Regions from separate parts of the Streptomyces sp. NPDC008163 genome, predicted to be linked through region 2. Evidence: riboswitches for the same ligand, from Rfam matches in the RefSeq annotation. Region 2 holds a riboswitch; each other region holds the start of a gene.
The links. Region 2 has a riboswitch for cyclic di-AMP ahead of ACFZAT_RS23080 (transglycosylase SLT domain-containing protein). Riboswitches for the same ligand answer to the same signal wherever they lie in the genome.
Positions count from the first base shown of each region.

Region 1: another riboswitch for cyclic di-AMP. It lies ahead of ACFZAT_RS26235 (peptidoglycan DD-metalloendopeptidase family protein); the one in region 2 lies ahead of ACFZAT_RS23080 (transglycosylase SLT domain-containing protein).
Region 3: another riboswitch for cyclic di-AMP. It lies ahead of ACFZAT_RS01835 (NlpC/P60 family protein); the one in region 2 lies ahead of ACFZAT_RS23080 (transglycosylase SLT domain-containing protein).
Region 4: another riboswitch for cyclic di-AMP. It lies ahead of ACFZAT_RS08940 (peptidoglycan DD-metalloendopeptidase family protein); the one in region 2 lies ahead of ACFZAT_RS23080 (transglycosylase SLT domain-containing protein).

Region 1 covers NZ_JBIBHG010000012.1:258,999-261,188, reverse strand. The annotation lists gene ACFZAT_RS26235 (peptidoglycan DD-metalloendopeptidase family protein) at 174-1,340, opposite strand; cyclic di-AMP (ydaO/yuaA leader) riboswitch at 1,352-1,505, opposite strand; gene ACFZAT_RS26230 (SpoIIE family protein phosphatase) at 1,715-2,190, opposite strand, start outside.
Region 2 covers NZ_JBIBHG010000010.1:252,349-254,538, reverse strand. The annotation lists gene ACFZAT_RS23080 (transglycosylase SLT domain-containing protein) at 25-891, opposite strand; cyclic di-AMP (ydaO/yuaA leader) riboswitch at 895-1,079, opposite strand; gene ACFZAT_RS23075 (2,3-dihydro-2,3-dihydroxybenzoate dehydrogenase) at 1,503-2,190, shown strand, end outside.
Region 3 covers NZ_JBIBHG010000001.1:363,984-366,173, forward strand. The annotation lists gene ACFZAT_RS01830 (hypothetical protein) at 1-13, shown strand, start outside; gene ACFZAT_RS01835 (NlpC/P60 family protein) at 72-1,226, opposite strand; cyclic di-AMP (ydaO/yuaA leader) riboswitch at 1,225-1,375, opposite strand; gene pcrA (DNA helicase PcrA) at 1,537-2,190, shown strand, end outside.
Region 4 covers NZ_JBIBHG010000003.1:208,406-210,595, forward strand. The annotation lists gene ACFZAT_RS08940 (peptidoglycan DD-metalloendopeptidase family protein) at 1-778, opposite strand, end outside; cyclic di-AMP (ydaO/yuaA leader) riboswitch at 782-937, opposite strand; gene ACFZAT_RS08945 (tyrosine-protein phosphatase) at 1,355-2,167, shown strand.

The sequences.
Region 1 (2,190 bases), on a different contig from region 2:
CCCGGGGCCTGCTCGCTATTCCGTGCCGCATACATACGGTCCGTGCCGCATACGTCCGGTGGACCGCACCACGCGAACCGGCAGCCCTGACGTCGGGGGGGGGGTGCGTCAGGGCTGCCGGGGTTCGGAAGGCCGCGTGCGGGGAAGGGCCGGGGGCGTCGGAGTAAGAGACCTCAGACGGTGAGGCCGCGGGCGTGCAGCCAGGCCATCGGGTCGATGCCGGTGCCGTCCGGGGTGTGGACCTCCAGGTGGAGGTGCGGGCCGGTCACGTTGCCGGTCGCGCCGACGCGGCCGATGGTGTCGCCGGTGGTGACCTTCTGGCCGACCGTGACGCCGATCGAGGACTGGTGGCAGAACCACAGCTCGGTGCCGTCCTCCAGCTCCAGCACCGTGCGGTAGCCGTAGGCGCCCGACCAGCCGGCCGACTTGATGGTGCCGGTGTGGATGGCCTTGATCGGGGTGCCGGTGGGCGCCGCGAAGTCGAGGCCCGTGTGGTAGCCGGAGGACCACATCGAGCCGGCCTCGCCGAACGTCGAGGTGATCGTGTACGAGGAGGTGGGAATGGCGTAGCTGGCGGCGAGCTTGGCCAGACGCAGGGCCTCGGCCTTCTTCTTCGCCTCCTCCTCCGCCTTCTTCTTCTCGGCGGCGGCCTTGGCCTTGGCCTCGTCCTGCTGCTTCTTCGCCTCGGCGGCCGCCTTCTCGGCAGCGGCCTTCTCCTCGGCCGCCTTCGCCTCGGCGTCGGCGGCGCCCTGCTGCTGCTCGGCCTGCTGGAGGATGCGGGCCCGCAGCGCCTCACCGGCGTCCGTGGTGCCCTGCTCCGCCTCGGCGGTGGTGAGGCCGGCGGTGGTCAGCGGGGCCGCGGCGGTGGCGGTCGCGGGGGCTTCGGCCGCGGTCTCGCCGGAGAACAACGCGCCCACGCCCGGAAGGGACTTGGCGTCGGGGAGATTGTCCGCGAGGGAATCGGGAAGAGAGATGGAGACCGGCGGCTTGCTCTGCGCGGTGGCCATGCCACCCGCACCGACGGCCGCGATGACACCGACGCCGAGGACGGTGGAGCTGCGGGCCAGACCATTGCGCTGCTTGGCGACGCGGTGCTTGCCACGGACGGGGCGGACGGACTCCTCGGTGGGGTTCCATTCCTCCCAGGTCCGCTCGGAGTCGGCGTCGTCGCGGAAGCCGCTGCCGAAGTGGGCGCCGGTGTCGAAGCCGCTGCCCCGGTCGGTCGCGTAGTCGCCGCCCTGTTCCGGGATGTACGCGGTGCCGGGGCCGGATGCGAAGTCGGCGCCGTACTCGGGCACGAACCGGGAAGGTGACTCGGGGGCAGGCTTGTTGGACGCCACGCGGGCGCACTCCTTTCCTTCCTTCTCGCCTACCGGGTTAGCTGACGGGTTCGGAGCAGGAAGGTCTCCTACGGGTTCCTCCGCCTCTCGTGAAGACGAAGATGCCCGATTCACCCCATGTAGGTGGTTCCCCGGTTCCCTTGCGGAATTCGGCGCACGCGCGCGGCGCCGTCCTGACGACGGCTGGGACAACCGCGCTGCGTTATCGAACGTTAATAGACAGACAGCTCCGATTCCAAGCTGTTCCCACTGATCGTTCACACGCCCGGCCTGGACTTACGGGACACAACCGGGTGGAATCGGGCGAGTTGTTCGACGTTCGGCCACTACGCGTTTTCTGACGTTGCGTCAACTGTTATGCGGAGCGGCGCACCTCAGTCACTGAGCGTGTCACCCCGCTTGACGATCTTCACCGTCCTGCGCCGGTCCGGCTGCCCCTTCGCCGGCCGGGCCACCGCGAGCAGCGCCATGTCGTCGGTCGACTCGCCCCCGGTATGCAGCCGTACGTCGTCGGTCAGCGCGGACAGCAGCTCCTCCGGTCCGGGGAAGAGCCGACCGCGCAGCCGCTCCGCCGGGTCGTAGAAGACACCGTCGGCGTCACGGGCCTCCGACAGGCCGTCCGTGTAGAACAGCAGCGTCCCGCCGGCCGGCAGCTCCCATTCGTCCGAGCGGTCCGGCCGCACCCCCAGGTCCATGCCCAGCGGAAGCGCGGGCTCCGAGGGCGTCAGCGCCTCCACCGCGCCGTCCCCGTGCAGCAGCAGCGGATCCGGATGGCCGCGGTTCACCATCCGTACGCGCTCGGCGCCCGGCGGGATCTCCGCGAGCACGGCGGTCACGAACCCCTCGAACG
Region 2 (2,190 bases):
CCCCGGGCGCGGGGCCGGTGTGGATCAGTACGCGCCGAAGACGTTGTCCATCGAGCCGTACGTGGCGGCGGCGTAGTTGCACGCGGCCGTGATGTTGGCGACCGGGTCGTAGATGTCCGTCGACGTACCGGGCACGTGGTAGGCGTCGAAGGTGGGCTGGATCACCTGGAGCAGCCCCTTGGAGGGGGTGCCGTTGACGGCGTTGATGTCCCAGTTGTTGATCGCCATCGGGTTGCCCGAGGACTCGCGCATGATGTTGCGGTAGATGCCGTCGTAGCTGCCGGGGATGCCCTGCTGCCCCATGATCGCCAGGGATTCCTTGATCCAGCCGTCGAGGTCGTCGGTGTACGTGACGGACGCCTGGGTCTCGGCGGGCTTCTCGGCGGCGACCGGGACGGCGGTGCGCTCGGAGCGGTCGGCGCGGTCGGCGCTCTCGGTCCGGGGGGCGGTGTCGCCGTTCTTCTCGGCGGTCTCCGCCTTGAACGCGCTCTTCTTCGCAGGCTTCGGGGCGGCGGCCTCGGGCTTGGCGCCGATGGTGAGCTTCAGGCCCGGGTGAATGAGGTCGGGATTGCTGCCGACCGCACCGCGGTTGTCCTTGTACAGCCGCTCCCAGCCGCCGCTGAGGGAATGCCCCTGGGCGATCTTGTAAAGCGAATCGCCGGACACCACGGAATAGGTGGTGGGCGCCGCCTTGCGCACGGCAATTTCCTTGCCGGCGACGGAAGTCGGGGCCGCAGCCTTTTCGGCGACGACGGTCTTGGCGGGTGCGGCGGAGGCCGATCCGGCCGAGATCAGGGGGAGCGCGAGAACGGCTCCGCCCGCGCTGACGGCGATGAAACCGCGGGTCAGGGACGCGGACTTGGCACGACGGTGCTTACCCGTGATGGGCATGGCGTATTTCCTCTCCGTCGCCTGCGAGGTGAGCTGTCGGGTTCGGACTGGAGATGTCCGGTCGCGCATGGCGACTTCACCCCTAGCCGCCCCGGATTCCGGACCGGCGGCAAACCTGGGTCCCCCGCTCCTGCCGTACGTGAGTGGTCGGGTTCCCGGACGGCGGCAGGATTCGGCGTTCCATCCGGATTGATGACGGGACCGTAAGCGAGAAACGACGGCCGGAACAAGCCCGGAATTGCTGATCACAATTGTTTTGCAAGATCAATCAAAGGAAATGCTCATGATCGCCCGCGCCGGGGGAAGTCAAATTTCTTGGCACGACTGGGAACCGCGAGATCGGATTGCGCGTCAGAAACGGCCGACGTGACGCTGCCCACTGAGTGCAGAATGGCATCATTAGTCCGTTTTGGGAGCATACGACACCATCAGAACCGTCCCGATCGCCTGTAATTGACATTGCGCTGATACGACCACAAAAGGGGCACAGAGTGATCCGAGGGCGGCCTGGATCGCGGGTACCGGCCCCCTCGCTCACGTGATCACTCTATGGTTAGGCTTACCTAAGTATTGCTGCCCCTCGTTCACCGCCCCAGGGAGACCCCACGACCATGGCGCCGCGCTCCGCCCCTTCTTCCCGCCCTTCGGTCACGCCCGCCGACCGCGAACTCACCGGGCGGCTGGCCCTCGTGACGGGAGCCGCACGCGGCATAGGGGAGGCGGTCGTGCGGGCCCTCGTCGCACGCGGCTGCCGGGTCCTGGCGACCGACGCGGCCCCGGAGGGCGTCGACGCCCTCGCCCGGGAGTACGACGGGCGCGTCGTGGCCCGGGCGCTGGACGTCACCGACGCGGCGGCCGTCGAGGCCCTGGTCGCGGAGGCGGAGGACACGCTCGGCGCCCTCGACATCGCGGTCAACGTGGCCGGGATACTGCGCTGTTCACCGGTCACCGAGCTCACCGACGAGGACTGGCGGGCGACGTTCGCCGTCAACACCGACGGGGTCTTCCACGTCTCGCGGTCCGTGGCCGGCCGGATGGCGGACCGGGGCGCGGGCAGCATCGTCACCGTCGCTTCCAACGCCGCCGGCATTCCCCGTACGACCATGGCGGCGTACGCCGCGTCGAAGGCCGCCTCCGTCATGTTCACCAAGTGCCTCGGTCTGGAGCTGGCCCCCCGGGGCGTCCGCTGCAACACGGTCTCGCCCGGCTCCACACTCACCGACATGCAGCGCGGGATGTGGCCGGCCGGCGAGGCGGGCGACGACGGGCCCGCCGCGCGGCGCGTCATAGCCGGGGACC
Region 3 (2,190 bases), on a different contig from region 2:
GCTCTGGACCTGAGCGGCGGACGCGCCCCGGAAGAGGGGGCCGGCCCGCTCGGACCGGCCCCCCTCCCCGGTCAGGCCGGGCGCACACTCCCGTAGATCGGCATGTAGTAGATCGACTCCTCGCGCACGTTCGCCCCGGGCTTCGGCGCGTGGATCATCATCCCGTCGCCCTTGTAGATCCCCACGTGGCTGATGTCGTCGTAGAAGAAGACCAGGTCACCGGGTTGCAGATCGGCCGTCGCGATCCGGGTCCCGACGTTCACCTGGTCCCAGGTGGTACGCGGGAGGTCGACGCCCGCCGCCTTCCAGGCCGCCTGCGTCAGCCCCGAGCAGTCGTACGAGGCGGGGCCCGTCGCCCCCCAGACGTACGGCTTGCCGATCTGGGCGCGGGCGAACGCGAGGACCTTCTCCGCCTTGGTGGAGGCGCTGCTCCCGGAGCCGGTGTCCGAACCGGAGCCCGAGCCCGTCTCCGTACCGCTGCTCCCCGCCTCCTTGGCCTTCCGCTCGGCCTCCTTACGGGCGGCGGCCTGCTTCTTCGCCAGCTCCGCGGCCTTCCGCTTCGCCTCCGCCTCCTTCTTGCGCTCCAGCTCCGCCAGCCGCGCCTTCTCCTCGGCGGTCAGCTTCGACAGCAGCGTCCGGGCCTCTGTCAGCTTCGTCTGGACGTTCTGCTTGCTGGTGCGCAGCGAGGCCTGCGACTCGGTCAGCGTCTCCAGGCTCTCCACGGCCTCGGCCCGCTGCTCGGACGCCTTGGCCTGCTGCGTACGGAACTCCGTGACCGCCTGCTGCTGGCGCTCGGCCATCCGGTCCATGAGGTGCGTCTGGTCGAAGAACGACTGCGGGTCGTCGGCCAGGAAGAAGGTCGCGGTCGGCGCGAGGCCGCCGTTGCGGTACTGGGCGGCGGCGTAGTTGCCCAGCGTCCTGCGGGCGTCGTTCACCTTCTCGGTGCGCTCGGCCACGTCGTCCAGGAGCGAGTCGACCCTGGACTTCTGCCGGTCCGTGGCCTCCTTGGCCTGGTTGTACTTCTGGGTCGCGTTGCCGGCCTGCCGGTACAGGTCGTCGACCTTCTTCTGTACTTCCTCGATGCTCGGCTTCGGCGCGGGCGCGGCCATCGCGCTCTGGGAGGACAGCAGGGTCACCGAGGCCAGCGCGGCCGAGGTCAGCCCGACGGCCGGGACGGTGGAGCGCATCCGGGTGCGCGGTTTGCGATGCGACGCCAAGGCCGGCATCTCCTTCCGTGGACCGCCTACCGGGTTAGCTGTCGGGTTCGGGCGGAACGGAAGGCTGCCCTACGGTCCGGTGGGGAAGGACCGATTCACCCCGGTACTGCGTGTGGGTCCCCGGTTCCGGGCGGGCCCGGATTCGGCGTGGCGGCACGCTCGGCGTAGGTCGCCTCTGGGGGTACGGGCCGTCCGAACGTGCACGCTAGCCAACTCATGGGGCCGCTGTGAAGGTTGGTGTGCGATATGCCCGATACATTTCCGTGACCTTTCCGGACCGGGGCCGGGTGTCAGTCGGGCGCCTTAGACTCGGACAGCGATGAGCAGCCTCTTTGACGACAGTTTCCTGGCCGGCCTCCAGCAGGAGGAGGACGCGCCCCCGCCGCCCCCCGAGGACCCCGCACCCGAAGCGGTGCCGGAGGACCTGTTCGCGGGCGTGTTCGAGGGGCCCCCGCCGCCCCGTGACGCGTACTACCGCGACGGCGCGCACCGCCCCGTCATCGACCCCGAGGCGCTGCTCGACGGGCTGAACACCGAGCAGCGCGCCGCCGTCGTGCACGCCGGGTCGCCCCTGCTCATCGTGGCCGGGGCGGGCTCCGGCAAGACCCGGGTGCTCACCCACCGCATCGCCCACCTGCTGGCCGAGCGGGGCGTCCACCCCGGCCAGATCCTGGCGATCACCTTCACCAACAAGGCCGCCGGCGAGATGAAGGAGCGCGTCGAGCAGCTGGTCGGGCCCCGGGCCAACGCGATGTGGGTCATGACCTTCCACAGCGCCTGCGTCCGTATCCTGCGCCGCGAGTCCAAGCGGCTCGGCTTCACGTCCTCGTTCTCGATCTACGACGCCGCCGACTCCAAGCGGCTCATGGCCCTGGTCTGCCGCGACCTGGAGCTGGACCCGAAGCGCTACCCGCCGAAGTCCTTCACCGCCAAGGTCTCCAACCTCAAGAACGAGCTCATCGACGAGGAGACC
Region 4 (2,190 bases), on a different contig from region 2:
CGGTCTGGCCCGCCGAGACGGAGAGCGAGGACATGTGGCCGTACTGGGAGTAGTGGCCGTCGGCGTGCTTGATGACGACCTGGTTGCCGTAGGCGCCGCCCCAGCCGGCGGTTACGACGGTGCCGGAGGTGATGGCCTTCACGCTGGTGCCGGTGGAGACGGGGAAGTCGATGCCGGTGTGGCTGCCGCTGGACCAGCTGGCGCCGGAGGCGCGGTAGGCGGTGGTGTGGTTGCCGGGGACCGGGTGGACATAGCCGGAGGCGTTGTCCTGGGAGGCCGGGGCCTCGGTCTTGGCCTCGGTCCGCGCCTCGGTCTTGGTGTCGACCTTCGTCTCGGCCTTGGGCGCGGTCTTCGCCTCGGTCTTCTCCGCCGTCTTGGCGGGGGCCTTGGACGGGGTGGTGGCGGCGGGGGCCGCCTTGGCGCCGAGGGTCAGCTTCATGCCCGGGAAGATCAGGCTCGGGTTCTCGCCGACGACCTCGCGGTTGTCCTGGTACAGCTTGTGCCAGCCGCCCTTGAGGTGGTGCTGGGCGGCGATCTTCGACAGGTAGTCGCCGGAGACGACGGAGTACGTGGTGGTGCCGGCGCTCTTCGCGGGCGTGGCCGGGGCGGTGTGCGCGGCGGCCGACTTCGACGTGGCCGGGGCGGACTGCTCCGCGGCGTGGGCACCGGTGGCGCCGAGCAGCGGAAGCGCGATGACGGCTCCGCCGGCGCTCGCGGCGACGACGCCGCGGGCGATGGTGCTGGACTTGGGACGGCGGTGCTTACCCGAATTGGGCATGAAGAATTTCCTCTCCGGCGCCTGCGAGGTGAGCTGTCGGGTTCGGGCTGGAGATGCCCGGCCGCGCCTGGCGCGACTTCACCCCGAGCCGTCCGGTCGTCCCGGTCGGCGGCTTACCTGGTTCCCCCGCTCCTGCCACACGGTGAGTGGATGCGAATTCCGGACGGCGGCAGGATTGGGCGTTCCATCCGGATGGCATGGAACGTAAGCGAGCCGGGACGGCGGAAACAAGCCGCGCGTTCGGCACCGGATTCCGCTCCGGAATTGCGGTGCGGAATTCCGGTCACACTCCGTGGATTACGGATCTTGGCTTTCCGCGCGGTGCGGGGACTACCCAGCCGGGGCGTCACCACACACCGTCACGGATATGATCCCGCTCACGAGCGAGTGATCATCTCCCCTACAACCGGGGCAGGTTGGTCATATCCCATCAATACGGACATGTCATGGCCCTCGTCCGCCTCGGCTCGGAGCGGACGGCCGAGATGATTGCCCCGGGAACCGATGTCGTAGGGTCGCGGTCGTGGGCCCGTCGGCGACACGCGCCGGGGCAGAGCCGAGCCTCCAGGAGTGACCGTGACGCAGCAGCTGCCGCAGACCCCGCCGGCGGAGCCCGTACTCACCGGCGTCCGCAACTTCCGCGACGTGGGCGGCCTGCCCACCACCGACGGCCGCCGGGTCCGGCACGGCCGGCTCTACCGCAGCGGACACCTGGCGCACGCCACGGCCGAGGACGCGGCCTTCCTCGGCGGGCTCGGCCTGCACACGGTCTTCGACTTCCGCAACGCGGCGGACCACAAGCTGGACGGCCTGGACATCGAGCTGCCCGGCGTCCGGAACGTGAGCATCCCGCTCAGCGACCCGGCGGACGGCGCGGAGTTCTGGCGGATGGTGCGCGACGGGAACATCGCGGAGCTCCGCTCGATCCTGGCCGACGGAAAGGGGACCCGCCGCATGGTCGCCTCGTACCGCTCGATCATCCTGGAACGCACCGGCGAGCACAGCCGGGTGCTGCACGCCCTGGCCGAGGACAGTGTGCCCGCCCTGATGCACTGCGCGGCCGGCAAGGACCGGGCCGGGCTCTCCATCGCGGTGACGCTGCTGGCGGTGGGCGTCGGACGGGAGACCATCGAGGCCGACTACCTCAAGTCGAACGACGCGCACCGCCGCTACCGCATCCGGCGCAGCGACACCTCGGCCACCGGGATGTCCCCGGAGGTACTGGAGCTGCTCAACCCGCTCTTCGGTGCCCAGCCCGACTACCTCGCCGCGGCCTTCGCCGCCATCGACGAGACCTGGGGCGGCACCGACCGCTATCTCGCCGACGGGCTGAAGCTCACGCCCGCCACCCGGGAGCGGCTGCGCGAGACGCTCCTCGACGAGGCCTGAGGCGGGGGCCGGGCCGGCTTCCG